3 regions of the Streptomyces sp. NPDC013457 genome follow, and region 1 is predicted to be linked to each of the others. Evidence: riboswitches for the same ligand, from Rfam matches in the RefSeq annotation. Region 1 holds a riboswitch; each other region holds the start of a gene.
The links. Region 1 has a riboswitch for cyclic di-AMP ahead of ACF1G2_RS29220 (M23 family metallopeptidase). Riboswitches for the same ligand answer to the same signal wherever they lie in the genome.
Positions count from the first base shown of each region.

Region 2: another riboswitch for cyclic di-AMP. It lies ahead of ACF1G2_RS18090 (transglycosylase SLT domain-containing protein); the one in region 1 lies ahead of ACF1G2_RS29220 (M23 family metallopeptidase).
Region 3: another riboswitch for cyclic di-AMP. It lies ahead of ACF1G2_RS03875 (peptidoglycan DD-metalloendopeptidase family protein); the one in region 1 lies ahead of ACF1G2_RS29220 (M23 family metallopeptidase).

Region 1 is NZ_JBICBL010000012.1:117,737-127,581, reverse strand. Features, by position in the region: gene ACF1G2_RS29235 (GNAT family N-acetyltransferase) at 1-2,738, opposite strand, end outside; gene ACF1G2_RS29230 (HPr family phosphocarrier protein) at 2,915-3,196, shown strand; gene ACF1G2_RS29225 (GntR family transcriptional regulator) at 3,449-4,132, opposite strand; gene ACF1G2_RS29220 (M23 family metallopeptidase) at 4,304-5,089, opposite strand; cyclic di-AMP (ydaO/yuaA leader) riboswitch at 5,102-5,268, opposite strand; gene ACF1G2_RS29215 (M16 family metallopeptidase) at 5,481-6,848, opposite strand; gene ACF1G2_RS29210 (M16 family metallopeptidase) at 6,875-8,236, opposite strand; gene ACF1G2_RS29205 (DNA topoisomerase (ATP-hydrolyzing) subunit A) at 8,461-9,845, shown strand, end outside.
Region 2 is NZ_JBICBL010000006.1:170,340-180,184, forward strand. Features, by position in the region: gene ACF1G2_RS18070 (PAS domain-containing protein) at 1-927, opposite strand, end outside; gene ACF1G2_RS18075 (LapA family protein) at 1,064-1,318, shown strand; gene ACF1G2_RS18080 (SpoIIE family protein phosphatase) at 1,330-2,973, shown strand; gene ACF1G2_RS18085 (phosphocholine-specific phospholipase C) at 3,157-5,181, shown strand; cyclic di-AMP (ydaO/yuaA leader) riboswitch at 5,467-5,653, shown strand; gene ACF1G2_RS18090 (transglycosylase SLT domain-containing protein) at 5,658-6,524, shown strand; gene ACF1G2_RS18095 (phosphoribosyltransferase family protein) at 6,533-7,810, opposite strand; gene ACF1G2_RS18100 (CapA family protein) at 7,866-8,978, opposite strand; gene ACF1G2_RS18105 (AAA family ATPase) at 9,148-9,845, opposite strand, start outside.
Region 3 is NZ_JBICBL010000001.1:868,188-878,032, reverse strand. Features, by position in the region: gene hpnH (adenosyl-hopene transferase HpnH) at 1-376, shown strand, start outside; gene dxs (1-deoxy-D-xylulose-5-phosphate synthase) at 455-2,338, shown strand; gene ACF1G2_RS03895 (aspartate aminotransferase family protein) at 2,335-3,720, shown strand; gene ACF1G2_RS03890 (helix-turn-helix domain-containing protein) at 3,797-4,444, shown strand; gene ACF1G2_RS03885 (DUF6126 family protein) at 4,464-4,619, shown strand; gene ACF1G2_RS03880 (tyrosine-protein phosphatase) at 4,641-5,453, opposite strand; cyclic di-AMP (ydaO/yuaA leader) riboswitch at 5,815-6,001, shown strand; gene ACF1G2_RS03875 (peptidoglycan DD-metalloendopeptidase family protein) at 6,006-6,938, shown strand; gene ACF1G2_RS03870 (SGNH/GDSL hydrolase family protein) at 7,096-7,908, shown strand; gene ACF1G2_RS03865 (STM4011 family radical SAM protein) at 7,895-8,755, opposite strand; gene ACF1G2_RS03860 (STM4012 family radical SAM protein) at 8,768-9,845, opposite strand, start outside.

The DNA of each region.
Region 1 (9,845 bases):
TCGGGACGGTGGCGCAGGTGGGGGGCGGTCGTCTTGAGGGCGACCGGGTATCCGAGCCGGGCGGCGGCGAGGACGGCGTCGTCGGGGGTGGGCGCGGGGAGGGTGGGGAGCACGTCGATCCCGTACCGCCCGAGCAGCTCGCGCGCCGCGTCGGCGTCGAGCGTGGCGCCCCGGGTGTCCGTGTCCTCCCCGAGTACGCGCTCGATCTGCGCGGCGGCCCCGCCCTCGTCGATGTCCTCGAACTCGGGCACCCGCCCGGGCTCGGCCGCCTGTCGCCGCCACTGCCCGTACCGCACGGCCTCGGCCAACGCCCGCACGGCCCGCTCGGCGGCGGGGTAGGCGGGAATCCCCCCGCCGAGGGGCCCGGCACCGTCTGCGGCGGCCGAACCCTCGGCGGCGTCGCGGGGGACGGCGCCGCCGGTGCGGGGGTGGGCTGCGGCGGCGCCAGGACCGCCCGAGCCGGAGGCGAGGGCCCCGGCAGCCCCGGCACCGCCGGTGCGCGGGTCGCCGGCGGCGCCGGACCCGCCGACGCTGGGCGCCGGGGGGCCGTCCGGCGATCGGCGCGGCGGCGCGGTGTCGCCGGCCGGGGGCGCGGCGCTGGGCGGTGGCGTCGGTCCGCCGGTCGCAGGGTCGGTGGAGGTCGGACCGGCGCCCGGGCCCCCGGGCGCGGTGGTGTCGGGGCGTACGGGCACGGCGGCCGTGGGGGCGCCGCCGCCCCGGCCCGCGGACGCGGCCGCGGTATGGGCGCCGCCTGGGCCCGTGGGCTCGGGAAGTCGGCGGGCCCGGGTGGGCGGGCGGGTGCTCGTCGCCGCCGAGAGCGCCTCCGCCAGGCCGCCCATCTCCACGTGGACCACCACCACCGGCTTCGCCGGGGACGGAGCGGAGGCGACCGCCTCGCGGAGGTACGCCGCGAGGACCTCGCCGTCGCCTGACTCGACCGCCCCGTTCTCGCCGACCCAGGGGATCGCGGTCACGACGACCGCGTCGCAGGCGTCGTCCGCGAGCGCCGCCGCCAGCGCGGCGCGGAAGTCCGCGGGGCTCGCGCCCGTCGTCAGGTCCAGCGGGCGGTGCGGACGGAGCCCCTCCGTCAGACAGGCGTCGTACGTCAGCAGCCCGAGTGACTCGGAGTTGCCGAGGATCGCCACGCGCGGCCCGGCGGGCAGCGGCTGGCCCGCCAGGAGCAGCCCCGCGTCGACGAGTTCGGTGACCGTGTCGACGCGGATGACCCCGGCCTGCCGGAGCAGCGCCGCGACCGTGGCGTGCGGGATCCGGGTGACCGGCACCCGGTGCCCCGGCGGCGCGCTCCCGCTGTGCCGCGCGCCCTTGACCACCACGACCGGTTTGACCGCCGCCGTGCGCCGGGCGAGCCGGGTGAACTTCCGGGGGTTCCCGATGGACTCCAGGTACAGCAGAACGACGTCCGTCTCCGGGTCGTCGTACCAGTGCTGGAGGAAGTCGTTGCCGGAGACGTCGGCCCGGTTGCCCGCCGAGATGAAGGAGGAGATGCCCGCGCCGTGCCGGTGCAGCCCGGCGAGGAGCGCGATACCGATCGCGCCGGACTGGGTGAAGAGCCCGATGCGTCCGGCGGCCGGCGCCTGCGGCGCGAGCGAGGCGTTCAGCCGGACACCGGCCGAGGTGTTGATGATCCCGAACGCGTTCGGCCCGATGATCCGCATCCCGTACGAGCGGGCCTGCCGCACCAGCTCCCGCTGCCGGTCCCGGCCCTCGGCCGTGCCCGTCTCCGCGTAGCCCGCCGAGAGCACGACGAGCCCCCGCACCCCGTGCTCCCCGCAGTCCGCGACCGCCTCCGGCACGCGCTCGGCGGGAACGGCCACGATCGCGAGGTCCACCGGTTCGCCGATGTCCCCGACGGAGCGGAAGGCCGGTACTCCGTCGAGCGTGGCGGTCTCCACGGGGAGCGCGCCGTTCACGGCGTACGTCCGTCCGCCGAACCCGCCGTCGAGGAGGATGCGCAGGACCGCCCGGCCCACGCCGCCCGGTGTGCGTCCGGCGCCGACGACGGCGACCGAGCCGGGTGTGAGGAGCCGCTGCACGGAACGCGCCTCGGCCCGCTGCTCCCGCGCGCGCTGCACGGCGAGCGAGCGGTCCGTGGGCTCCAGGTCGAGGTGGAGCCGTACCGAGCCGTCCTCGAAGCTCCGCTTCTGGGTGTACCCCGCGTCGGTGAAGACCTTGATCATCTTGGTGTTCGCAGGCAGCACCTCCGCCGCGAACCGCCGGATGTCGCGCTCGCGCGCCACCGCCGCGATGTGTTCGAGCAGTGCGGACGCCACGCCCCGCCCCTGGTGCGCGTCCTGGACCAGGAAGGCGACCTCGGCCTCGTCGGCCGGTGCGGAGGCGGGCATGCCGCGGTCGTCGATCCGGTCGTACCGCACGGTGGCGATGAACTCCCCGCCGACCGTCGCCGCGAGCCCCACCCGGTCGACGAAGTCGTGGTGGGTGAAGCGGTGCACGTCCTTGGCGGAGAGCCGTGGGTACGGCGCGAAGAAGCGGTAGTACTTCGACTCGTCGGAGACCTGCTCGTAGAAGCTGACCAGCCGTTCGGCGTCGTCGGCCGTGATGGGCCTGATGCGCGCCGTGCCGCCGTCGCGGAGGACCACGTCCGCTTCCCAGTGGTCGGGATAGGCGTGCTCCGGCTGTGTCGCCTCCGCCGCCTGTGGCGACTGCACTGCCTGTACCGGCTCCCCCGGCCGGCCCGGCTGTTCCGACGCGCTCTGCATGGGGCAAGCCTACGGCCGGGGTCCGACACGGGCACCGGTCGCGCGGCACCTGTGCGCCATGCAAGGTAAGGAGGACCGATCGGCCCTCGCGCGGGGGCCGGAGGTCGGCCACGACCACCCCGCGGCCCGTGAGAGACTGGTCTAGACAACCCGCTTGAGACTTGAAGGGCAACACCATGGCTGAGCGCCGCGTCAACGTCGGCTGGGCCGAGGGCCTGCACGCCCGCCCCGCCTCCATCTTCGTCCGTGCCGCCACGGCCTCCGGCGTCCCCGTGACGATCGCGAAGGCCGACGGCAACCCGGTCAACGCCGCGTCGATGCTCGCGGTGCTCGGTCTGGGCGCGCAGGGCGGCGAGGAGATCGTTCTCGCTTCGGACGCCGAGGGCGCCGAGGTCGCGCTCGACCGCCTGGCGAAGCTGGTTGCCGAGGGGCTCGAGGAGCTTCCCGAGACCGTCTGACCCGATCTCCGAAGAAGCCGCGCACGCCGGAACACCGGCGGCGCGGCTTTTTCGTCCCCCCGATTCCGCGGGCACATTCCCGGCGGCGCATCACGGACAGCGAATTGTGCACGGCGCGTCGCGCACTGCGCATTCCCGAGCGCCATTCCGGGCGGACGTCAATCCAGGCGGACGCCGATCCGGACGAGCACCATTCCGGGCAGGAAAGAACCGGCCCGCGAAATTCAGTGCTCTTTGTATACGGCTCGCTCGTTAATTCCGGACGCTCGCGGTGTTTACGACATGTTGCGAAACCCTCACGCGCCCGTGCTCCGGGCCCTTCAGCCGGTGCAGCACCAGTGACCGCTCGGTGTGCGTCGCGGTCAGCACCCGGGCCCGCTCCGCGTCGCCGCGCGCCACCGCGTCCACGATCGCCCCGTGCTCGGCCCACGCCTCGGCCGGCTGGGACGGGAGCTCGATGGCGTACATCCAGTCGATCTTGTGCCGCAGCTGGGTGAGCAGGGCGCTGAGCGCCGGGCTGCCCGAGGCCTGGGCCAGCGTCTCGTGGAACCAGCCGCCGAGCGGGCGCAGGTCCTCCGCCTGACCCCGCCTGGCCCGCTCCTGCCCCAGCCTGACCAGGCCCCGCAGCACCTTGAGGTGCGCCTCGGTGCGGCGCTGCGCGGCGCGCGCGGCCCCCAGCGGCTCCAGCAGGGACCGTACGTCCAGCAGGTCCGCCGCCTCCTGCTCGGTGGGCTCGGCGACCTGGGCGCCCGCGTGGCGGCGGGTGATCACGAAGCCCTCGGACTCCAGGGTGCGCAGCGCCTCCCGGACGGGGACGCGGGAGACTCCGTAACGGCGGGCGAGCTGCTCCTCCGTCAGCCGGCTGCCGCGCTCGAAGACCCCGGTGACGATGTCGTCCCGGATCGCCGTGCATACAGAGTGCGCGGGAATGCGCATGTTCGACCTCCGCCTTGATCCGCGCGAAACCGGTTCTCCGGCGACTCTATTGCAGCAGGGCTTTGTTTCCGACGGCTCTCAAGGATCCATGGATATGTTTTCGGTCAGCGAAAAGCCCCGGCTCGGTACGAGCCGGGGCTTTTCTGAGAAGCCGGGAAAGACCTCGACCGGTCAGACGTTCACACCGCGCGCGCGGAGGTACGCGATCGGGTTGATGTCGGAGCCGTACTCGGCGGTGGTGCGGGCCTCGAAGTGGAGGTGCGGCCCCGTGGAGTTGCCGGTCGAGCCGGAGATGCCTATCTGCTGGCCCGGGGTGACGGACTGACCGACCCCGACACTGATGGCCGAGAGGTGACCGTACTGGGTGTACGTGCCGTCGTTCATCCGGATGACGACGTTGTTCCCGTACGCACCGCCCCAGCCCGCCTCGACGACGGTGCCGGAGCCGACGGAGACGACCTTGGTGCCGGAGGCGGCGTGGAAGTCGACGCCGGAGTGGCTGCCGGAGGACCAGAGCGCACCGCCGGTCTTGTAGCCGGTGCTGACGTACGAGCCGGCCACGGGGAGCTGGAAGGAGTTCAGGCGCTTGCGCTCGGCCTCACGGGCGGCGCGCTCCTTGGCCTCGCGGATCTCCTTGGCGCGGGCCTCGGCCTTGCGCTTCGCCTCGGCCCTGGCACGGGCCTCCGCCTGGCGCTTCGCCTCGGCCTCGGCGGCCTCGCGCTCCTGGGCGGCGGCCTGGGCGTCGATGGTGTCGGCGAGCGAGTCGGCGGCGATGATCTGGGTCAGCCCGGTGTCCTCGACCGAGGGGGCAGCGTCCGCGTCGACGGCGAGTGCCGGGGAGGCGAGGGTTCCGATGACGCCGGTGGTGGCGAGGGTCGCGACGCCGGCGATGCCGGCGGTGCGGCGCGACAGACGACTCGGACCACGATGCTTCCCGGTGGCACGGGTGAACGCCATGTAGGGGCTGTTCCTTTCCTTCCTTCTCGCCTACCGGGTTAGCTGACGGGTTCGGAGCAGGAAGGTCTCCTACGGGCCCCTCCGCACGGGTGCGAAGGCGTCCGATTCACCCCAGGGACTTCGTGTGGGTCCCCGGCTCCCCAGGCTCGCGCCTGACGGGGACTCGGCGATGACTGTCCGGTGCCGCGGGTGCGGCGGGTGCAACTGGCGAACAGCCGGACCGACGCTAAGCGGACCGTCTTTCAATCACCAAACAGACACGGCTGTTTGTAAGACATGCCACAGGGCATACAGTCACCCTCCGCAGCAATACGGACAAAGAGGAGGACCCCGGCGTACCGTGACGTCGGGGCCCTCCGGTGCCGCCGGACGCGGCGGCGCGGCGACTCGATCAGCCGGTGACGACGGTCACTTCGCCGATGCCGAGGGCGCGTACGGGCTCCTCGATCTCCGACGCGTCACCCACGAGCACGGTGACGAGACGGTCCACGGGGAAGGCGTTGACGACCGCCGCCGTCGCCTCCACCGTGCCGGTCTCGGCGAGACGCGCGTACAACTGCGCCTGGAAATCGTCCGGAAGGTGCTGCTCGACCTGGTCGGCGAGGGTCGCGGCGACCGAGGCGGCGGTCTCGTACTTGAGCGGCGCCACACCCACCAGGTTCTGCACGGCCACATCGCGCTCGGCGTCCGTCAGGCCTTCCGCGGCGAGAGTGCGCAGCACCTTCCACAGGTCGTCAAGTGCCGGACCGGTGTTGGGGGTGTCGACGGAGCCGCTGATGGCGAGCATCGAGGCGCCGTTGCCCTTGCCGTCGGAGCGCAGCACCTGGCCGAAGGCACGGACACCGTAGGTGTAGCCCTTCTCCTCGCGCAGGACACGGTCCAGGCGGGAGGTGAGCGTGCCACCGAGGCAGTACGTGCCGAGTACCTGGGCCGGCCAGACGCGGTCGTGCCGGTCGGCGCCGACACGGCCGATCAGCAGCTGGGTCTGGACGGCACCCGGGCGGTCGACGATGACCACACGGCCGGTGTCGTCGGCCGTGATCGGCGGGACCGGGCGGGGCTCGGCGGTGTTGCCCGTCCAGGCGCCGAGCGACTCGGCGAGCACCTTGTCCAGGTCCACGTCGGTCAGGTCGCCGACGACGACGGCCGTGGCCGTGGACGGCCGGACGTGCGCGTCGAAGAAGGCACGGACGGCGGCGGCGTCGATCGGCTCCACCGTCTCCTCGGTGCCCTGGCGCGGCCGGGACATGCGCGAGTCGGCCGGGAAGAGCTCCTTGGAGAGCTGCTTGGCCGCCCGGCGGGCCGGGTTGGCCGCCTCGTGCGGGATCTCGTCGAGCCGGTTGCGCACCAGGCGCTCGACCTCGGTCTCGAGGAACGCCGGCGCGATCAGGGCCTCGGAGAGCAGCCCGAGCGCCTTGGGCAGCCGGGAGACGGGGACCTCCAGGGAGACCCGTACACCCGGGTGGTCGGCGTGCGCGTCGAGCGTGGCGCCGCAGCGCTCCAGCTCGGCGGCGAACTCCTCGGCGGTGTGCTGGTCCGTGCCCTCGGAGAGGGCGCGGGCCATGATCGTGGCGACACCGTCGAGGCCGGCGGGCTCGGCCTCCAGCGGTGCGTCGAGGAAGATCTCGACGGCGACGACCTGCTGGCCGGGGCGGTGGCAGCGCAGCACCGTCAGGCCGTTGTCCAGCGCTCCGCGGTCCGGGGCCGGGAAGGCCCAGGGCCGGGCGGTGCCCGGCTCCGGCTGCGGGTGGAACGTCATGTTCGTCAAAGACGCGGCGGCGTCGGTCACTGGTCCGCTCCCTCTTCCTCGTCGCTGTCGGCCGGCTCGGCGTCGTTCTGTTCGGTGCCGAGCGGCTCGTAGACCAGCACCGCGCGGTTGTCCGGGCGCAGCCGGGCCGCGGCGGCGGCCCGCACCTCCTCGGCGGTGACGTCGAGGACCCGGTTGACGGCGGTCAGGGCGAGCTGCGGGTCGCCGAACAGGACCGCGTAGCGGCAGAGTTCGTCGGCGCGGCCCGCGACCGTGCCGAGCCGGTCCAGCCACTCGCGCTCCAACTGGGCCTGCGCGCGCTCCATCTCCTCGGGCGTCGGGCCCTCGGCGGCGAACCGGGCCAGCTCCTCGTCGACGGCGGCCTCGATCTGGGGCACCTCGACCCCGCCGGACGTCTTGACGTCCAGCCAGCCGAGCGAGGGCGCGCCGGCCAGGCGGAGGAGACCGAAGCCTGCGGCCACGGCCGTACGGTCGCGCCGGACCAGGCGGTTGTGGAGCCGGGACGACTCGCCGCCGCCGAGGACGGTCAGGGCGAGGTCCGCGGCGTCGCACTCGCGCGTGCCGTCGTGCGGAAGCCGGTAGGCGGCCATCAGCGCGCGGGCCGGGACCTCCTCCTCGACGACCTCGCGCAGCTGCTCCCCGAGGACGTCGGGCAGCGTGCCGTCGCGCGGGGGCAGCTTGCCGTCGTGGGACGGGATGGAACCGAAGTACTTCTCGATCCAGGCCAGGGTCTGCGCCGGGTCGATGTCGCCGACGACCGAGAGGACCGCGTTGTTCGGCGCGTAGTACGTGCGGAAGAAGGCCCGCGCGTCCTCCAGCGTCGCCGCGTCCAGGTCGGCCATGGAGCCGATCGGCGTGTGGTGGTAGGGGTGGCCCTCGGGGTAGGCCAGCGCGGTGAGCTTCTCGAAGGCCGTGCCGTAGGGCACGTTGTCGTACCGCTGGCGGCGCTCGTTCTTGACGACGTCCCGCTGGTTCTCCATGGACTCGTCGTCCAGGGCGGCGAGCAGCGAGCCCATGCGGTCCGCCTCCAGCCAGAGCGCGAGCTCCAGCTGGTGCGTGGGCATGGTCTCGAAGTAGTTGGTGCGCTCGAAGCTCGTCGTGCCGTTGAGCGAGCCGCCCGCACCCTGCACCAGCTCGAAGTGGCCGTTGCCGTGGACCTGCTTCGAGCCCTGGAACATCAGGTGCTCGAAGAGGTGGGCGAGGCCGGTGCGGCCCGCGACCTCGTGGCGGGAACCGACGTCGTACCAGAGGCACACCGCGGCGACCGGGGTCAGGTGGTCCTCGGAGAGCACCACGCGCAGGCCGTTGGCCAGCCGGTGCTCGGTCGCTGTCAGGCCGCCGGAGCCGGCCTCTGCCGTGGCCGTGTGACCCATGGGCATGTACGTCCCTTCGATCGCGATATGGAAAAGTCCTGCCACCCTATGCAAGCGCACCGGCACCTGGCGAAGTTCCCGCAGGTTCCCGGCGTCCCTCTTCCGGGTCGCGGGGGCGTCGCGCACCCCTGACGGCGGCCCGTACCCGGGTCGCGGTCGGCGTTGTCGGTGGGACGGTCCACAATGGTCCGCGTCAGATCAACCTTGTTGGTGAAGGAGCCGCAGCCGCGATGGCCCGCCGCAGCACGAAGACACCGCCGCCGGACGACGCGTTCGAGGAGAGGATCCTCGACATCGACGTCGTCGACGAGATGCAGGGCTCCTTCCTCGAGTACGCGTACTCGGTGATCTACTCCCGCGCGCTGCCGGACGCCCGCGACGGCATGAAGCCCGTCCAGCGCCGCATCGTGTACCAGATGAACGAGATGGGCCTGCGCCCCGACCGCGGCTACGTGAAGTGCGCCCGCGTCGTCGGCGAGGTCATGGGCAAGCTGCACCCGCACGGCGACGCGTCGATCTACGACGCGATGGTGCGCATGGCCCAGCCGTTCTCCATGCGCCTCCCGCTGGTCGACGGCCACGGCAACTTCGGCTCGCTGGGCAACGACGACCCGCCGGCCGCCATGCGGTACACCGAGTCGAAGATGGCCGCCGCGGCGCTCATGATGACGGAGTCGATCGACGAGGACACCGTCGACTTCTCGCCGAACTACGACGGCCAGGAGCGGGAGCCGGTCACGCTCCCCGCCGCGTATCCGAACCTGCTGGTCAACGGCGCGTCCGGCATCGCGGTCGGCATGGCGACCAACATGCCCCCGCACAACCTGGGCGAGGTCATCGCCGCCGCCCGGCACCTGATCCGGTACCCGAACGCGGACCTCGAGGCGCTCATGCGCTTCGTCCCCGGGCCCGACCTGCCCACCGGCGGCCGGATCGTCGGTCTGTCGGGCATCAAGGACGCGTACGAGAACGGCCGCGGCACGTTCAAGATCCGCGCCACGGCGACGGTGGAGACCGTGACGGCCCGCCGCAAGGGCATCGTCGTCACCGAGCTGCCCTTCACGGTCGGCCCCGAGAAGGTCATCTCCAAGATCAAGGACCTGGTCGGCTCCAAGAAGCTGCAGGGCATCGCGGACGTCAAGGACCTCACCGACCGCAACCACGGTCTGCGCCTGGTGATCGAGGTCAAGAACGGCTTCGTGCCCGAGGCGGTCCTGGAGCAGCTCTACAAGCTGACGCCGATGGAGGAGTCCTTCGGTATCAACAACGTGGCGCTGGTCGACGGCCAGCCGCTCACACTGGGCCTCAAGGAGCTCCTGGAGGTCTATCTCGACCACCGCTTCGACGTGGTGCGCCGGCGCTCCGAGTTCCGCCGGGGCAAGAAGCGCGACCGGCTGCACCTGGTCGAGGGCCTGCTCGTCGCCCTGCTCGACATCGACGAGGTCATCCGTCTCATCCGCTCCAGCGAGAACTCGGCGCAGGCCAAGGAGCGCCTCGTCGAGCACTTCTCGCTGAGCGAGGTCCAGACGCAGTACATCCTCGACACCCCGCTGCGCCGGCTCACCAAGTTCGACCGGATCGAGCTGGAGACCGAGCGCGACCGCCTCAACGGCGA
Region 2 (9,845 bases), on a different contig from region 1:
GGGCAGGTCCAGGGCGACCCCCACCTCAGGGACCTCGTCGGCCTCGGGGGGCCATCTCGCCACGCAACGCGGCGTGGCGTCGACCGACGAGGTCGCGTCCGTGTCGAAGCCGTGCAACTCGGAGGGGGTGAGGGCCACGGTGGCGACGTCGGCGACGGTGGGCACGACGGCCCGGACGAGCTCCCGGGCGCACTGCACGGGGTCCAGGCGGAGCCCCATCCGCGCGTGGACGCGGTGCAGCACGGCCAGGCGGCCGCCCGCCCGTACGCGCGGGGTGACGTCGACGGAGGAGGCGACGAGGCCGAGGGGGCGGCCGAGGTCGTCCTCCAGCCGGAAGACGGAGACGGAGAAGACGTGCTCGCGGGCGGGATCCTCACGGGGGTATCCCGTGACTCGCCGGTCGACGAGGGGCACGCCCGAAGCCAGGACCTCACGGAGGGTGTCCTCCATCGATCCCGTGGCGAAGCGGGAGTAGACCTCGGCGAACGGCCGGCCGACGATCTCCTGCTCGGGGACCCCGCGCATCCCGGCGGCCGCGGAATTCGTCCGGAGGACGCGCAGATCGAGGTCGAGCACGTGCAGGCCGACCGGGGACTGGGTGAAGACGGCGTCGAGGACTCCGGAGCGGATGCCTCCCGGGAGCGGGCCGGCGGGCCAGAGACCCCAGCGGCCGGGAGGATCTCCCTCCCCCACGGGCCCGATCGTGACGCCCTGGGTCAGCGTCTCGACGTCGACGAGCGTCAGGAGCTCGGTCACCGGGCGGCCCAGGATCTTGGCGCTGTCGACGCCGAGGAGGCGTTCGGCGGCCGGCGTCCAGACGGCTACGACGCCGCTCGCGTCGAAGACGGCGACGGCCTGACGGCCAGGGAGGTCAGCACGGCGCCCCTCGGAGGCTTCCTCCTCCGCTCGTTCCTCACGCTCTGCCATCGTGCCTCGCACTCGGCGTCGACTGACGTCTGCGGTCGTCGAAGCAGCGTAACCCCGGGCGCGGACCGGGGCATCCCGGCCAGGACGGGCGCACGACAGCCAGCACGTTCGCCCGAAACGTCCGATAATAGGCTTCATGGCCCGTAAGGAATCAGCGCCGCATCCGCCCCCGACCGTGACCGTCAAGGGCCGGGACATGCGGCTGCGCACGATCGGTTTCCTGGTTCTCGCGGCTCTCGCCATCTGGTTCATCGCCGCGAACACCGGCTCGGTGACGATCCGTCTGTGGATCCCGGAGGTCACGCTGCCGCTGTGGAGCGTGCTCACGGTCACTCTGCTCGTGGGGATCGTCCTCGGCCTGTACATCGCCCGTCGGCGCGCCCGGCGCTGACCGGCACCCGCATGGGCGACAGGGGTCCGAGGCTGGAGCCCGGCGAGGCGCTCACGGCGAACGGCGTCGGCTGTTTCGCATGGGACCCTGCGACCGGGCGCCTGACCCTGGACGCCGTCGCCCGGACCGTGTTCGATCTGCTCCCGGCAGAGCTCACCGGCCGCGCCGACGTTCTGCGCCCGCGGATCCAGCCGGAGGACTGGTCTCTGCTCTCCGGCCTCTCGGCGGACGTCCTGGCGGGCCGGCGCGACACGTTCAGCGCCTTCTTCCGTGTGCTGCCCCGGGGCGGGCACAGCCGCTGGACGCACGCCCGGGGCAGCGTCGTACGGGAGCCGCACGGCGGCATCCGGGTGGTGGGGGTGGTCGGGGACGCCACGCCGGACCTGGCGCACTCCGCGCTGCGACTGCCGGGCGAGGAGGCGCAGGATCCGCTGCGCGCCCTGGGCGAGGGCGCGCTCGCGCTGGCCCGGGCCATGAGTGTGCGTGAGGTCTCCGCGGTCCTCGGAGACGAGGTGGGCCTGCGCCCGCTCGGCGCGAAGGCGATGTCGCTCGGGGTGCTGGAGCAGGGGCGTCTTCAGATGGTCCGCACCGTCCTCGCCCCGGACGCGGCGGGGTTCCCGCGGAAGTCGCGGCTCGCGGACTCCTGGCCGTTGAACGACGCCGTACGCACCAGCCGCCCGCTCTTCTTCACCTCGGTCCACGCCTTCCTGGACCGCTACCCGCGACTGGCCCGCCATCGGCACGGCTTCCACGCGACGGCCGGCGCGTTCCTGCCGCTGGTCGACGACGGGCATCCCCTCGGCGCCCTGGGCATCTTCTACGACGACCGGTCCGTCTTCACCCTGGCGGACCACGCCCTGATGAAGGCCTGGGCGAAGGCGGTCGCCCGGGCGGTCCAGCGCGTGCTGGCGCTCGACCGGTCACGGGAGATCGCCTCGGGTCTGCAGAACTCCATGCTGCCGCGCCGGATCCCGGCGATCCCCGGGGGCCGGATCACGGTGCGCTACCGGACGGCACGACAGGGGGTGCGGGTCGGTGGCGACTGGTACGACGCGGTGGTGCTGCCCGACGGGGGGCTGGGGCTCGCGATCGGTGACGTGCAGGGGCACGACATCGAGGCCGCGGCGCTCATGGGGCAGGTGCGCGTCGCGATGACCGCGTACGCGGCGGAGGGCCACGGGTGCGACAGCGTGCTGGGGAAGGCGTCGGCGTTCCTCGCGGACCTGGACGCCGACCGCTTCGCGACCTGCGCCTATCTGAGGGTCGCGCTCGCCACGGGAGAGGTGCGCGCGGCGAACGCGGGCCATCCGCCGCCGCTGCTCCGACGCGCGGACGGCACCGTCGAACGCCTGCTCCTCGCGGGCGGCCCGCCGCTGGGGCTCCCCTCGGCCTGGGGGCTCGCCCCGTATCCGTACACGACGGCTCATCTGGCGCCGGGTGAGACCCTGCTGCTCTACTCCGACGGACTGGTCGAGAAGCCGGGCGAGGACTTCGACGTCGGGCTCTCGCGGCTGGCCGCCGCCTTCTCCGACGGGCCTCCGGATCTGGAGGAGCTGGCCGACCACCTCCTCGGCTCCCTCGCGGGCGGGCCGCACGCGGAGGACGACGCGGCGCTGCTGATGTTGCGCCGAGACGGCGCCGAAGCCCTCCCGTAGACGGCCGACCGCAGGGTACGCTTCGTCGCATTGGTTCGATTGGGGACCAATCAAAACTCAGCGACCTCCCACCCTTCTTAAGTTCACCAAAGAATTACCGCACGGCTGTATACCTTTAGATGCGCCTCCCTCATTCTGTCCACCGTGTGCCAAGCGGGCACGCGGTGACACGAGAGGCGGGGCATGACTCCCATCAGCCGCAGGGGATTCGTCGGGATCGGGGCAGGGCTCGTGGCGGGAGCGACGCTGCCCGCGGGCACGGCGTCGGCCGCCGCCACCGCCGCGACCGGCACCATCACCGACGTCAGGCACGTCGTGATCCTCATGCAGGAGAACCGCAGCTTCGACCACTACTTCGGCAGGCTCCGCGGCGTCCGGGGCTTCGCCGACCGGGCGGCGGGAAACATCCCTGGCGGCTGGGGCATGTTCAACCAGCCCAACTGGGGCGGGCGTCAGTACCCGTGGAAGCTGAGCTCCACCCCGCCCGCGGGCGGGGTGGACGGGGAGACCCTGGCTCAGTGCAACGGGGACCTGCCGCACAGCTGGACCTCGCAGCACGCGGCGTGGAACAAGGGCCGGATGGACAACTGGGTCACGGGTGTCGGCAACACCCGCACCCTCGGCTACCTCGACCGCGGCGACATCCCGTTCCACTACGCCCTCGCCGACAACTACACCGTCTGCGACGCGTACTTCTGCTCGGCGCTCAGCGCCACGGGACCGAACCGCACCTTCCTCTGGAGCGGCAAGATCGACGCCTCCAGCAAGGACGGCGGCGAGGAGTCCGGGCTCACCTGGGAGACGTACGCCGAGGCGCTCCAGCGGGCCGGTGTGAGCTGGAAGGTCTACCAGAACGCCCAGGACAACTACGGCGACAACGGTCTCGCGTACTTCAAGAAGTTCACCGACGCGCGGCCCGGCAACCCCCTGTACGACCGCGGCATGGGCTCCGTACCGAAGGTCACCGGGTCCACCCCGGACGACATCGCCGCCGCGATCCGCGCCGACGCGGTCGCCGGAACGCTTCCGCAGGTCTCCTGGGTGGTGGCGAGCGAGGCCTTCTCCGAGCACCCCTACGCCCCTCCGGGCGACGGCGCGCACTTCGTCGACCTGGTCTACCGCGCGCTGGCCGCGAACCCGGAGGTCTTCGACTCGACCGTGCTGTTCCTCAACTACGACGAGAACGACGGGTTCTTCGACCACGTGCCGCCGCCGGTCGCCCCGCCGGGCACCGCGGGCGAGTACATCGACGGCGTGCCGGTCGGCCTGGGCTTCCGCGTCCCGATGCTCGTCATGTCGCCCTGGACGCGCGGCGGCTGGGTCAGCTCCGAGGTCTTCGACCACACCTCGGTCCTGCGCTTCATGGAGACCTGGACGGCCGCCCTCGGCACCCCGGCGACCTGCCCGAACATCAGCGCCTGGCGACGGAAGGTCACCGGGGACCTGACGGGAGTCTTCGACTTCGCACGCCCGGTCTACGGAGTTCCCACGGGCCTTCCCTCCACCGCCAAGGTCATCGGGCAGTCGACCTGCGGCCCGCTGCCGAACCCGCTGCCCCAGGACAACGCCCTGCCCGCACAGGAGACCGGCACCCGACCGGCGCGCGCCGTGCCGTACCAGGTCAACGGAAACCTCGACCGGTTCGAGTTCGGGGCGGCGGGCAAGATCCTCGCCTGGTTCTCGATGACGAACCAGGGCGCGGAGGCGAAGCGGGCCGCCCACTTCACGATCCACCCGCACCAGCACCGGGACACCGCGGCCTGGCAGTACACCGTGGACCCGGGCGCGACCGCCACGGACTACTTCAACATCGGACTCGGGTCCGGGTCGGGCAAGTACGACATCTCGATGATGGGCCCCAACCGCTTCCTGCGGCGCTTCATCGGGGACGCGTCCAAGGCCGGCAAGGCGATCGAGGTGGCGGCGCGGTTCGCGACCGAGCCGGGCACCGGGAAGACGGCGCTCTACCTCAGGATGACCAACACCTCGGCCGGTCCCGTGGCCTTCACGATCCGCTCGAACGCCTACCGCACGGACGGGCCGTGGACGTACACGGTCCCGGCCGGCTCATCGCGCGAGGACTTCTTCAACGCGGTGGCGTACAGCAACGGCTGGTACGACTTCACGATCACGGCCGACGTCGACGGCACCTGGTCACGCCGCTACACCGGCCACATCGAGACCGGCACAGCCAGCGTCACGGGCTGACGTACACCACCACTTCCGACAAAAAGGGACACAAGGGCAATTTCATGCCCTTGTGTCCCTTTTCTTGACTGGGTCGAAAATGCCCGTATGACCGTTTTGGGGTCACGGGTGACGTGAATCACGCGATGAGGACGCAACCTATGCGGAGGGGCATCTTCCCCTTACGCCGCACGGCAGTTCGGCGCGGCCGTGATCACTTGGAACGCATTTCTGAATTTCCTGTTCATTTCGCATCCATGCCCCACCTTGTTCCGTCCGACATTCCTCGCCTACGGTCACCTCGACCCGGACGGATCGCCGAATCCTGCCACCGTCCGAAAAGACCAGCCATTCACCCGTCGGCAGGAGCGGGGGACCCAGTTTTTTCGCCGTCCCGGATTTCCGGACCGGCTTGGGGTGTAGCCGCACGCGTGCGGCCGGGCAGCTCCAGCCCGAACCCGACAGCTCACCCCGCAGGCGCCGGAGAGGAATCCTGCATGTCCGCTCACGGTAAGCACCGGCGCCCCAAGCGACGTCCCCTCAGCCGAGGTATCGCCCTCGCAAGCACGGGTGGAGCCGCGCTGGCTCTCCCCCTCGTGGCCACGGCCACCGCGCACGCGGCGCCGAACACGGCACCCGCGGCCGCGCCCCTCGAGAAGACCGTCTTCAGCAGCCCGGCGAAGATCGCCGAATCGATTCCCACCGCCGGGAATTCCGCTGCCAAGATCTATACCGTCGTCCGTGGCGACTCCCTTTCCGTGATCGCGCACGAACAGGGTGTGCGGGGCGGCTGGAAGGCGCTGTACAAGGCGAATCGCAAGGCCGTCGGTGACAATCCGTCACTTATTCGTCCGGGGCTGGAACTCACGCTGAGCGGGAAGCCCGCGGCCGCGACGAAGCAGCAGAAGGCCCCGGCCCGTACGACGAGCACGGACCGCGCCGACCGCTCGCAGCAGCGCAGTGCCGCTCCCGGCGCCGCATCGGCCAAGACCGTGACCAAGGCCGCCCCGGCCAAGGCCGCGCCGGTCGCCGCCAAGAGCTACACCAACGACCTCGACGGCTGGATCCGCGAGTCGCTCGACGTCCTGCAGAAGTACGGCATCCCCGGTTCGTACGAGGGGATCCACCGCAACGTCATGCGTGAGTCCTCGGGCAACCCCCAGGCCATCAACCTCTGGGACTCCAACGCCGTCAAGGGCACCCCGTCCAAGGGGCTCCTGCAGGTGATCGAGCCGACCTTCCTGGCGTACCACGTGCCCGGTACGTCCATGGACCTGTTCGACCCGGTCGCCAACATCACCGCGGCCTGCAACTACGCCGCGGACCGCTACGGCTCCATCGACAACGTCAACGGACCGTACTGACGGACGCCCTAGAAGTGGTCGGCGAACCAGCCCGAGGCCAGTCGGCCGACCTCTTCCAGCGTGCCGGGCTCCTCGAAGAGGTGCCCGGCACCGGCGACGACCACGAGCCGGTTCTCGCAGGTGAGCCGCGCCTGGGCCGACTCGTTCAGCTCCTGCACGAGCGGGTCGCGGCCCCCCACGATCAGCAGCGTCGGAGCGCGCACCTGCGCGAGGCGCGCTCCGGCGAGGTCCGGGCGCCCGCCGCGCGAGACGACGGCGGCCACGTCGGAGAGCGGGTCCGCCGCGGCCCAGAGCGCGGCCGCGGCGCCGGTGCTGGCGCCGAAGTAGCCGATCCGCAGGCCGTCGAGGCCCGGCCGCCCCACCAGCCAGTGCGCGGCCCGGGCGAGCCGGCCGGCCAGCAGCTCCGTGTCGAAGACGTTGCCGCGGTCGTCGGCCTCCTCCTCGGTGAGCAGGTCGAACAGCAGCGTGCCGAGACCGGCACGGTTCAGGCTCTCCGCGACGGCCCGGTTGCGCGGGCTGTGCCGACTGCTGCCGCTGCCGTGGGCGAACAGCACGATCCCCGGGGCTCCGTCGGGCACCACCAGGCGGCCCGCGAGCCGCACCTCGCCGGCCGGGACGCGCACCTCCGGATCCCGGGCGTCCGCCCCGCGCCCGGAGTGGTGGCGCTCCAGACAGGCGACGACGTCCTCGTCCGGGGTCTGTGAGAAGTCCTCGTAGAACTGGCCGATCGCGTAGAAGAACGCCGGTTCGTGGACGCTGACGGTCTCGTCCGCCTCCCGGCCGATCCGTTCGGGCCAGTCGCTCGGCGCGACCGGCACCGCGAGGACGATCCGCGCGGCCCCCTGGGCGCGGACGACCCGGCAGGCGGCGACCGCCGTTGCGCCCGTCGCCAGTCCGTCGTCGACGACCACGGCCGTGCGGCCGTCGAGCCGGGCCGGCGGGCGGTCGCCCCGGTAGCGCCGGGCCCGCTGTGCGAGGACCGCGCGCTCGCGTGACTCGACGGCCGCCAGATCGCCGCCGGAGACACGGGTGTCCGCCAGGACATGGTCGTTGAGGACCCGGACGCCGCCCTCGCCGATGGCTCCCATGGCGAGCTCCGGCTGGAACGGCACCCCCAGTTTGCGTACGAGACAGACGTCCAGGGGCGCGCCGAGGGCGTCGGCGACCTGTTCGGCGACCGGCACCCCACCGCGCGGAAGCCCCAGGACCACGACATCGTGGCCCTTGAGATGCTCCAGGCGTGCGGCGAGCTGCCGTCCTGCGTCGGTGCGATCGGTGAAGTACATCCCGCTCGTCTCCCTGGTCGGAGCGTGTGCGCGGGCGGGTGCGTGCCGCCGCCCGTCAGGCGGGGCGTGCGACGAGAGTCCCGTCCTCGTCGAGGTCGACCCGCGTTCCGTAGGGCCGGCTGGTACGGCCCAGTACGTCGTGGAGCCAGCGCGCGTCGCGGCGGGGGGCGTGCTCCAGCCGCAGGCGGCGGGCCCGCAGGGGAATCATGCGTACCTCCTGGAGTCGGCCGTCCTCGGGTCTCAGCGCGACGAGGTAGAGGAGACGCAGATCGTCGCGGTACTGCTCGTAGCCCGTGATGCCCTCGTAGTCGTTGATCAGGTCGCCGCAGCCGTGGAGGACCGGCTTGCCCCGGTGGACCTCCAGGGGGCGGGGGTGGTGCGAGGAGTGGCCGTGCACGACGTCCACACCCGCTTCGACCAGCTCGTGCGCGTAGTCGACGTCGGCACGGGAGAGCGCGTACCCCCAGTTCGAACCCCAGTGGATCGAGACCATGACGATGTCGCCGGGGCGCCTGGTGTCCCGGATCCGGGTGAGGAGGCCGGTGGCGGCGGGGTGGCCGGGCCCCGAGGCGAAGTGGACGCCGCCGCGCCGCGCGGTCGCTGCCCAGTCCCGCGGAATGCCACTGGAGGCCATTCCCAGGGCGTACGCGACGAACCGTCCTCCCCCGGGTAGGGGGACGACCACGGGCCGTGTCGCCTCCTCGGCGTCCTCGCCCGCTCCCACCGTGGCCACGCCGTGCTTCGCGAGGGCGTCGAGGGTGTCGTTCAGGCCTTGGTGGCCGTGGTCCAGGACGTGGTTGTTGGCGAGGACGCAGACGTCGGGGCGGGCGGCGGTCAGGCTCGGCAGGTTCTCGGGGTGCATGCGGTAGTGGACCGCCTTGCCGGGCGTGAACTCGTCGCTCGTGGTGACCGCGGTCTCCAGATTCGTGACACGGACGTCGGGCGCCTCGGCGTCCAGGACGTCGAGCGCGACGCCCCAGGGGTAGGTGTAGTCCACGCGGTGCGGGATGGGCCCGTTGACCTCCTCGGCGAGCGCCACGTAAGACCGTGCATCATGCACATACCGCTCGTGGAGCGCCGGGTCGCCGGAGTGGGGAAGGATCTGGTCCACTCCGCGGCCGAGCATCACGTCGCCGCAGAGGAAGAGTCGGACCAGGTCACCGCCCATACACCCAGGGTAGACGCGGCGACGCGGGCGGGCCCGCGTCGCCGCGCTGCTGAGGAGCGGGCGATGGCGGCTCGTGCGGACGGACACGGGCCAATGGCCCGTGTTCTCCCAGCCGCGCGAGCCGGCCCGGATCCTCCTCGACGGCGCGGTGGCGCCGGCGTGACGCGGTCTAGAAGTTGCCGTAGTTGACCTGCCAGGTCGGCAGGCCCATGCGGCGCCAGAGGGCGACGACACGGTCGCGGTCGTCGAGCGAGACCCGTACAGCGAACCGGTGGCGGATGTGCGCGTCGAAGAGCTCGGCCTTGACGATGTCGTCGCCGCGCCCGTCGTCCGAGGCCCGCATCCACAGCTCGTCGTACGGCACTTCATGGCGTGCGAGCCACGCCTCGGTGAGGGCGCGGTGGTCCTCGCTGCGCCCGGACAGCAGCACGATCGTGTCGTTCTCGGCGCTGCGGAAGGCGCGCAGCGCGCGGGCGACGGAGACGTTGAGCAGGTCGAGGTCGCAGCGGGTGAAGTCGTACGGGCCGCGGTCGCCGCGCAGCGCGAGGGTGCCGTCGATGTCGCACAGCACGGCCGAGGGCAGCGCCGGGTCGGGGACGTACGGCACGGCCGCGGGCCGTTCGCCGAGCCACTCGGCGGTCAGCCGCCAGCCGCCCCGGGTGGCCTTGGCGTGCTTGTCGGCGAGGATGCGGATGATCTCCTCCCCGACGGGCCGCTCGCGCGCGGCGTCGCGCCGTACGCACTCCTCGACCGGTACGTCGGTGAAGTCGTGCACCACGAAACGGGCGTCGAGGCCGACGACGGCCGCCTTCAGCCGCTTGGGGATGTGCGGGGTCAGGTGGGTGTTGTCGACGACGACGTCGAAGC
Region 3 (9,845 bases), on a different contig from region 1:
CGAGCAGACCCGCGAGCTCTTCAAGAAGGCCTTCGCCGGCGGCAACCGGGGCCGGTGGCGGCTCAACCACTCCCCGCTCTTCCTGGACTTCCTCGAAGGCAAGGCCGACTTCCCCTGCACGGCGTGGGCGATCCCGAACTACTCGCTCTTCGGCTGGCAGCGCCCCTGCTACCTGATGAGCGACGGCTACGTCCCCACCTACCGGGAGCTCATCGAGGAGACGGACTGGGACAAGTACGGCCGTGGCAAGGACCCGCGCTGCGCCAACTGCATGGCCCACTGCGGCTACGAGCCGACCGCCGTCCTCGCCACCATGGGCTCGCTGAAGGAGTCCCTGAGGGCGGCCCGCGAGACCGTCTCCGGGAACCGCGGATGACGTGACGGGTACGGGAGGGCCCGCGACACCACCGGGCGCGGCCCTCCCGCACGGCCGAACGACGAAAGGGGGCCGAGCATGACGATTCTGGAGAACATCCGGGGGCCGCGCGACCTCCGGCCGCTCAGCGGCGCGGAGCTCGACGAACTGGCCGCGGAGATCCGGCAGTTCCTGATCCACGCCGTCGCCAGGACGGGCGGCCACCTGGGGCCCAACCTCGGGGTGGTGGAGCTGACGGTCGCGCTGCACCGGGTCTTCGACTCGCCCGACGACCGCATCCTGTGGGACACCGGGCACCAGAGCTACGTCCACAAACTGCTCACCGGCCGCCAGGACTTCTCCAAGCTGCGCAGCAAGGGCGGACTCTCCGGCTATCCCTCGCGGGAGGAGTCGGAGCACGACGTCATCGAGAACTCGCACGCCTCGACCGTCCTCGGCTGGGCCGACGGACTGGCCAAGGCCAACGAGGTGTCCGGCCGCCTCGACCACGTCGTCGCGGTCATCGGCGACGGCGCCCTGACCGGCGGCATGGCCTGGGAGGCGCTCAACAACATCGCCGCCGCCCGGGACCGGCCCCTGATCATCGTCGTGAACGACAACGAGCGCTCCTACGCCCCGACGATCGGCGGCCTCGCCCAGCACCTGGCCGCCCTGCGTACCACCGACGGGTACGAGCGCGTCCTCGCCTGGGGCAAGGACGTCCTCCAGCACACCCCCGTGATCGGGCAGCCGCTCTACGAGTCGCTGCACGGCGCCAAGAAGGGGTTCAAGGACACGTTCGCTCCGCAGGGACTCTTCGAGGACCTGGGGCTCAAGTACGTCGGTCCCGTCGACGGCCACGACATCGCGGCGGTCGAGTCCGCGCTGCGCCACGCCCAGCGCTTCAACGGGCCCGTCCTCGTGCACTGCCTCACCGAGAAGGGCCGCGGCTACCGGCCCGCCCTGGAGGACGAGGCGGACCGCTTCCACGCCGTCGGCGCCATGGACCCGCTGACCTGCGCACCGCTCGCCCCCTCGGCCGGGCCCTCCTGGACCTCCGTCTTCGGCGAGGCCATCGCCGAGATCGGGGAGGAGCGGCCGGACGTCGTCGCGATCACCGCGGCGATGCTCCACCCCGTCGGCCTGACGACGTTCGCCGAGCGGTTCCCCGACCGGGTCTGGGACGTCGGCATCGCCGAGCAGCACGCCGTCGTCTCGGCCGCGGGCCTGGCCGCCGGGGGACTCCACCCCGTCGTGGCGGTGTACGCGACCTTCCTCAACCGCGCCTTCGACCAGCTGCTCATGGACGTAGCCCTGCACCGGTGCGGGGTCACCTTCGTCCTGGACCGGGCCGGCGTCACCGGCACCGACGGCGCCTCGCACAACGGCATGTGGGACCTCTCCGTCCTCCAGGTCGTGCCGGGCCTCCGGATCGCCGCTCCGCGCGACGCCGAGGAGCTGCGCGCCCAGCTGCGCGAGGCCGTCGACGTCGACGACGCCCCGACCCTGCTGCGCTTCCCCAAGGAGACGGTGGGGGAGCCGGTCCCGGCCGTACGGCGGATCGGCGGGACGGACGTCCTCCTGGAGCCCCCGGAGCCGGACGCGGACGTGCTCCTCGTCTCCGTCGGCGTCATGGCCGAGGTCTGCCTCCAGGCCGCCGATCTGCTCGCCGGACGCGGCATCCGGTGCACCGTCGTCGACCCGCGCTGGGTCAAACCGGTCGACGAGGCCCTCGCCCCGCTCGCCGAGCGGCACCGGCTGGTCGCCGTCGTCGAGGACGGCATCCGCACCGGCGGCGTCGGCGCCGCCGTCGGCCAGACGCTGCGCGACGCCGGCGTCGACGTCCCGCTGCGGACCTTCGGGATCCCCGAACAGTTCCTCGGCCACGCCAAGCGGGGCGAGGTGCTCGCCGACCTCGGCCTGACCCCGGTGGAGATCGCCGGACGGATCAGCGCCGCACTGACCCGGAAGAAGGGGCGATGAGCCAGGAGTTCGACCTCGCGGCACTGCTCGCCGAACGCGGCGCGGAGCGCTACGACCTGCATACCCGGTACCTCAACCACCAGCTCCCGCGCATGCTGCACACCATCGGCTTCGACAAGGTCTACGTACGTGCCGAGGGCGCCCACTTCTGGGACGCCGAGGGCGGCGACCACCTCGACATGCTGGCCGGCTTCGGCGTCATGGGCCTGGGCCGGCACCACCCCGTCGTCCGCAAGGCCCTCCACGACGTCCTGGACGCCTCGCTCGCCGACCTCACCCGTTTCGACTGCCAGCCGCTGCCCGGGCTGCTCGCCGAGAAGCTGCTCGCCCACAGCCCGCACCTCGACCGCGTCTTCTTCGGCAACAGCGGTACGGAGGCGGTGGAGACCGCCCTGAAGTTCGCCCGGTACGCCACCGGCAAGCCCAGGATCGTCTACTGCTCCCACGCCTTCCACGGCCTGACCACCGGCTCCCTCTCGGTCAACGGCGAGAAGGGCTTCCGGGACGGCTTCGCCCCGCTGCTGCCCGACACCGCGATCGGGCTCGGCGACCTGGACGCCCTGGAGCGCGAACTGCGCAAGGGCGACGTCGCCGGGTTCGTCGTCGAGCCCATCCAGGGCAAGGGGGTGCACGAGGCCCCGCCCGGCTTCCTGCGCGCCGCGCAGGAGCTGCTCCACCGGCACGGGGCCGTACTCATCGCCGACGAGGTGCAGACCGGTCTCGGCAGGACCGGGGACTTCTACGCGTACCAGCACGAGGACGGCGTCGAACCTGATCTGCTCTGCGTCGCCAAGGCGCTCTCCGGCGGGTACGTGCCGGTCGGCGCGACGCTCGGCAAGGACTGGATCTTCAAGAAGGTCTACTCGTCCATGGACCGCGTCCTCGTCCACTCCGCCAGTTTCGGATCGAACGCGCAGGCCATGGCCGCCGGGCTCGCCGTGCTCTCGGTCATGGAGAACGAGGGGACGGTGGCGCACGCACGCAGGATCGGCGAGCTGCTCTCCACCCGCCTCAAGGAGCTCGTGCCCCGCTACGAGCTGCTGCACGAGATCCGAGGGCGTGGCCTGATGATCGGGATCGAGTTCGGGCGGCCCTCCTCGCTGGGCCTGCGCAGCCGGTGGACGATGCTGCAGGCCGCCCGGAAGGGTCTCTTCGCGCAGATGGTCGTCGTGCCGCTGCTCCAGCGCCACCGGATCCTGACCCAGGTGTCGGGGGACCATCTGGAGGTGATCAAGCTCATTCCGCCGCTGATCATCGACGAGGCGGACGTGGACCGCTTCGTGACCGCGTTCACGGCCGTGATGGACGACGCCCACGGAGCCGGCGGACTGATGTGGGACTTCGGAAGGACGCTGGTCAAGCAGGCGGTCGCGCAACGCTGACCGTCGGGCCCTCCGGGGGTTTTGCCTCTGAGGCAAGAAACTTGCCTCAGAGGAAAGTTCCTGGCGGAATGGAGGCATGGCACACCTCCACGCGGAGCAGTCCGCGGACCCCGCCGCACCGGACGCGTCCGACTCCCTGCCGGACGCGCCGCATGTCGCGCCGCAGCTCCGCGCCCTGCGCAGACGCCGCGGGCTGACCCTGGAGGTCGCCGCCCAGCGGGCCGGGCTCTCCCCGGCCCATCTCTCCCGGCTCGAGACGGGGCACCGCCAGCCTTCGCTCCCGATGCTCCTCGCCCTCGCCCGTATCTACGGTACGACGGTCTCCGAGCTCCTGGGCGAGGTTCCGCCCGAGCGTGATCCGATCGTCCGGGCGGACCGGTCCGAGCCCGTCGAGGCGGACGGCTGGACCTACCGCCAGGCCGGCGGGCCGGGCCGCGCCCTGCAGGCGCTCCGCGTCCACGTCCCGTACGCCACCAAGGCCGACATCGTGCGCGTCCACCCCGGCGAGGAGTGGCTCCACGTCCTCGACGGGCAGGTGCGTCTCGCCCTCGGTGACGCCGTGTACGTCCTGGATCCCGGGGACAGCGCCCACTTCGACTCGCTCACCCCGCACCGGATCGGCGCCGTCGGCCGCGGCGGGGCCGAGCTGCTCTTCGTCCACACGCTCATGCAGAGCCCCGCCGCCGAGCTGTGCCTCGGCGACGGAGCCCCGCATCTGCGCTGAACTCCGGAAAGGGGTCGATATGTCCGAGAAGTCCGCGCCGGTCACCGGCGAGGAGCGCGAGGCCGGCAAGTTCCCCAAGGGGCTGGTGCTCCGGCTCTTCGCCTATCTGGTGGCCGGGCACCTGTTCGCCGGCTTCCTCTATCTGCTCTTCATGCTCGGCGGGCAGAACCGGTAGCGGGCGGGCCGGGGGTCCGGGTCACACCGCGACGACGAGACGCTCGCGCAGCCGCGCCCGCGTCTCCGGGGCGAGCTTCAGGCCGTCCGTGAGGTAGCCCTCGACCGTCCCCCAGGTCTGCGTCATCGTCTCGAACGCGGCCCGCAGGTACGCGACCCGCGCGTCGAAGAGCGGGCTGAGCAGCTCCATCACTTCGGGTGCCATGGCGTCCGCGGAGGTGGAGCTGCGCTGCACCTTGTAGCGGCGGTGCGGGTCGTTCGACTTCACGTAGTCCGCCTCGATCGCCTCGCGCTCCACGCCCACCGCGAGCAGAGAGATGGCGATGGAGAGGCCGGCGCGGTCCTTGCCTGCCGCGCAGTGCATCAGCGCCGGGACGCTGTCCTCGGCCATGGCGTGCAGGATGCCGCTGTGCTCCGCGGTCCGCTCGACAATCATCTTCCGGTACGAATCGGACATTCGCGCCGCCGCCTTACCGTCGCCGAGGATGCCCCGGAGCTGCTCCAGCCCGCCGCTCCTGACCAGCCTCCAGAACTCCTTGCCGTCGGCCGGGTCGTTGAGCGGTATGTTCACGTTCCGCACGCCGGGCAGTTCGACGTCCGGACCCTCGATCTTGCGGTCGGCCGCATTGCGGAAGTCGAAGATCGTGTGCAGCCCGAGGGTGGAGAGGAACGCGGCGTCCTCCTCGGTGGCGTGCGCCAGGTGGCCGCTGCGGAAGAGGCGGCCGAACCGCACCGAACCGCCGTCCACGGTCGGCAGTCCGCCCACGTCCCTGAAGTTGCGCACCCCGGTGAGCTCGGGTTCGGTCGACGGGGCCTGGGGCAGCTGCTGCGTCACGAGTGCTCCTGAAGTTCGGCGGATCGGGATCGACTGCTGATCGACTCCTGGACCAATCATCCCGGGCGGTCGGGCCTGCGCCTACCCCCGGGGTATGGGAATGGGTGTTCTGTCCGAATTGGGCCCTTAGGTATAACGCGCCCTGGTTGCAGGGGAGATGGGATTCGGTGCGTGAGCAGCGTCATAGAGGTGACGGACCGTGCCTGATCGTCTTGCGCAATCCCCGTACCGGAAAAGGAGATCGAGGTGACGTCCTCCACGGAGGGTGACCGGAATTCGGCGCGAAATTCCCGCCCGTGATTGCGAACGAAAAGAGGCGGCTTGTTCGCCCCGACCCGCTCGTCTAGCGTCACGCTCAATCCGGTCGGACCCGCCGAATCCTGCCACCGCCCGGAATCCGCACCCACCCACGTACGGCAGGAGCGGGGGACCCAGGTAGTACGCCGTTCCGGTCGTTCCGGACGGCTCGGGGTGAAGCCGCGTGAAACGCGGCCGGACATCTCCAGTTCGAACCCGACAGCTCACCTCGCAGGCGACGGAGAGGAATTCGCCATGCCCGCAAAGGGTAAGCACCGCCGTCCCAAGGCCAACCCGCTCACGCGTGGATTCGTCGCCGCCGGTACGGGTGGCGCCGTCGTCGCCCTGCCCCTGCTCGGTGCGACCGGAGCCCACGCCGCCGACAAGGCCGCCCCGTCCGTGACGTCCCACCAGGCCGTCGCCTCCGTCGCCGCGACCCCCGCCAAGGCCCCGGCCGCCGGGAAGACCGCCAAGCCGAAGACGTACTCCGTCGTCCGTGGCGACTACCTGTCGAAGATCGCCGCCGAGCACCACCTCGCGGGCGGCTGGAAGAAGCTCTACGCGGACAACCGCCAGGTCGTCGGCGAGGACCCGTCGCTGATCCTTCCCGGCATGAAGCTCACCCTCGGTGCCAAGTCCACCGCCAAGGCCGCTCCGAAGGCGGCCCCCAAGGCCGCTCCGAAGGCGGAGAAGTCCTCCTCCGACACGCGCGCCTCCCGCTCCGCCGAGCGTGACCCGGCCGGCACCGCCGCCCCGGCGTCCGCCCCCGCGCAGGCCTCGTCCTCCGGCTGGGTCGCCCCCGTCGGCGGCGGCATCTCCACCCCGTACCGCGCCTCCGGCGCCATGTGGTCCTCCGGCTACCACACCGGTGTCGACTTCATCGCCTCGTCCGGCACCTCGGTCAAGGCCGTCGGCGCGGGCACCGTCTACTCCGCGGGCAACAGCGGCTCGTACGGCAACGAGGTCGTCATCCAGCACGCCGACGGCACGTTCTCGCAGTATGCCCACCTGTCCTCCCTGAACGTCTCCGCCGGCCAGACCGTCACCGGCGGCCAGGAGATCGGTCTCTCCGGCTCGACCGGCAACTCCACCGGTCCGCACCTGCACTTCGAGATCCGTACCGGCCCGAGCTACGGCTCGGACATCGACCCGCTGGCCTACCTGCGCTCGCACGGCGTCAGCATCTGACACACCGGCAGCACCCGCGGCGGCCCGGCACTCACCAGTGCCGGGCCCCCGCGTGTATTCCGGCTTGGTGGAATCTTGACCGGTGGCGTATCTCACCCGGCGTCAACCTCTCCTTACGGTCGCGTAGGTCACACCCACAAGGGAAAGATGTGGTCCCGTGGCAGACGATTCGAGATCAAGAGACACGCACGTATTCGGGTCGTACGCGGCGATCGGTGACAGCTTCACCGAGGGCGTGGGGGACCCCGGGCCCGACGGGAGGTACGTCGGCTGGGCGGACCGCTTCGCGGTGCTCCTCGCCGACCGGCTGCCGGTGCACGACGCGTTCCGTTACGCCAACCTGGCCGTACGCGGCCGCCTGCTGGACCAGATCGTGGAGGAGCAGGTCCCCAGGGCGAAGGAACTCGCCCCCGACCTGGTGACCTTCTGCGCGGGCGGAAACGACATCATCCGCCCCGGCAGCGACCCCGACGACGTCGCCGAGCGCTTCGAGCGCGCCGTCGCCGACCTGACGTCCGCCGTCGGCACCGTGATGGTGACGACCGGCTTCGACACTCGCGACGTCCCCGTCCTGAAGCATCTGCGCGGCAAGATCGCCACGTACACGGCCCACGTCCGGTCCATCGCGGACCGCTACGACTGCCCGGTCCTCGACCTCTGGTCGCTGCGGTCGGTGCAGGACAGGCGGGCCTGGGACGGCGACCGGCTGCACCTCTCGCCCGAGGGGCACACCCGGGTCGCGCTCCGCGCCGCCCAGGTGCTCGGCCTGGACGTACCGGCCGACCCGGACCAGCCCTGGCCGCCGCTCCCGCCGCGCGGCACGCTGGAGGTGCGCCGCGACGACATCAACTGGGCCAGGGAGTACCTCGTGCCGTGGATCGGCCGGCGGCTGCGGGGCGAGAGCTCGGGCGACCACGTGGCGGCCAAGCGCCCGGACCTCATGCCGCTCGGAGACCTCATGCCCCTCTGAGTACGGCGGGGGCCGGTATCCGCTCCAGGACACCGCCGGCGAACACGTCGTACAGCGGCAGCGTCTCCAGATGGACGTAGCCGATGTGGCAGTCGCAGACGGAGAGCGGGCAGGCGCGCGGGCGCAGCGCGGCGCGGTACGAACCGTCGTACAGATTGCCCAGCTCGGCCTTGACGAAGTGGCAGCGCCGCACCGTCCCGTCACCGTCCACCGAGATCACCGACTCACCGGTCCGGCAGGGGAGACCGGCTGAGGAGTGCGGTCGGCGGCTGTACGGGAAGAGGGGGTCGAGGGCCGTCCAGGCCCCGGCCTCCTCGTCGGTGTACGTGTGCCCCTCGGCCGCGTTCACCCAGAGATAGACCTCGGACGGGAGAGCGTCCCGCAGCCGCCCGGCGTGCTCCCGGTGCTCGGGCAGACCGACGATCCCGACGCTGAAGCGCGTCCCCCGGGCGGTCAGCTCGTGGCACTTGGCGAGGAAGCGGTCGTACGGCGTCTGCCCGGGGTGGTAAGTGCACCAGAGCGCCAGCGTGCCGGGGTCGGCCTCCGCAAGCCACTCCGTACGGCAGCTCAGGTTGGTCTGGATCGCCACCCGCTCGATGTGCGGCAGGTGTGACAGCTCGACGAGCGTCCGCCGGTACCAGGACCGGACCAGTCCCTCGCCCCACGGGGTGAAGAGGATGCGGAGCCGGTCGCCGGTCTGCGCCGCCGCCCAGGCCGAGAACCGCTCCAGCGCCGCGCGGTCGGCGCGGAGCTGCTCGCGGCTGTCACGACGCTTGGCGAAGGGGCAGTAGGGACAGTCGTAGTCGCAGGAGGAGAGCGGTCCCCGGTAAAGGATCGTCAGGTCCATGCCGTCACCCCGCTACCTCGGCTCGTAGGCGGCCATCGCCGCCCGCACGGCAGGGGAGAACAGCGCCGGTCCGAGCGCGTCCGAGTGGGCGAGCCCCTCGGGGGAGAGCCGCAGCAGACCGGCGGGGGCCGTCGCGTCCAGCCAGCCGAGCGCCTCGAACCGGCGCAGCTCGGCGGGGAAGTCGGCGAACGGCGTGGTGCCGAACCGCTCCTCGTAGCCGACCGTGGCCATGCCCCGGGCCTGGAGGAGTGACTGGAGCAGATGGCGTCGGCGCGCCTCGTCCGCGTCGACCCACCGGCCCACCCGTGCCCGTGTGAAGTCCTCCGTCTCGGTGTACGCGTCCACGATCGAGCGGATCTCCCTCATGTCGACCGCGTAGTCGAAGGAGTGGTGCAGCGACGAGGTGTACGAACGGGCCCCGCAGCCCAGACCGATCATCCCGTCCGTCTGGCAGGCGTAGTCGTCGGCACCCTGCGGCGGGGCGTCGGCGCGCCGGAACATCCGCATCGACTCCTGTGCGTAACCCCGCGCGAGCAGATGGTCCCGGCCGTGGCGGTACAACCGCAGCCGCTGCTCGTCCCACTCCCGGTCGGCGTTCGGGGAGAGCCGGCCGAGGCCGGTGAGCGGACGCACGTAGAGGGGATAGAGGTAGAGCTCCTCGGGCGCCCAGGCGAGCGCCGCGTCGAGGGAGCGCGTCCAGGACTCCATGGTCTGGCCGTCGATGCCGTAGATCAGATCGATGTTGAGGACGGGGACGCCGGTGTCCCGGATGCGGGCGAGCGCGGCCTCGACGTCGGCAGGGCGCTGGGGCCGCACGGCGGCGCGTGCCTCGGCCTCCACGAAGCTCTGCACACCGATGCTGATCCGGGTGGCGCCCCTCTCGGCCAGGACCGCGAGCCGGTCGGCGGTCGCCGTCGAGGGCGAGGTCTCGACGGAGAGCGGAACAGCGCGCAGATCGGCCCCCATCCGCTTCTCGGCGATGTCGCAGAGCCGCTCCAGCTCGCCGGCGGTCAGGAACGTCGGCGTACCCCCGCCGAAGGCGGCAGTGGCGAACCGGACCGGCGCGCTGTCGCCGAGCGCCTCGCGGACG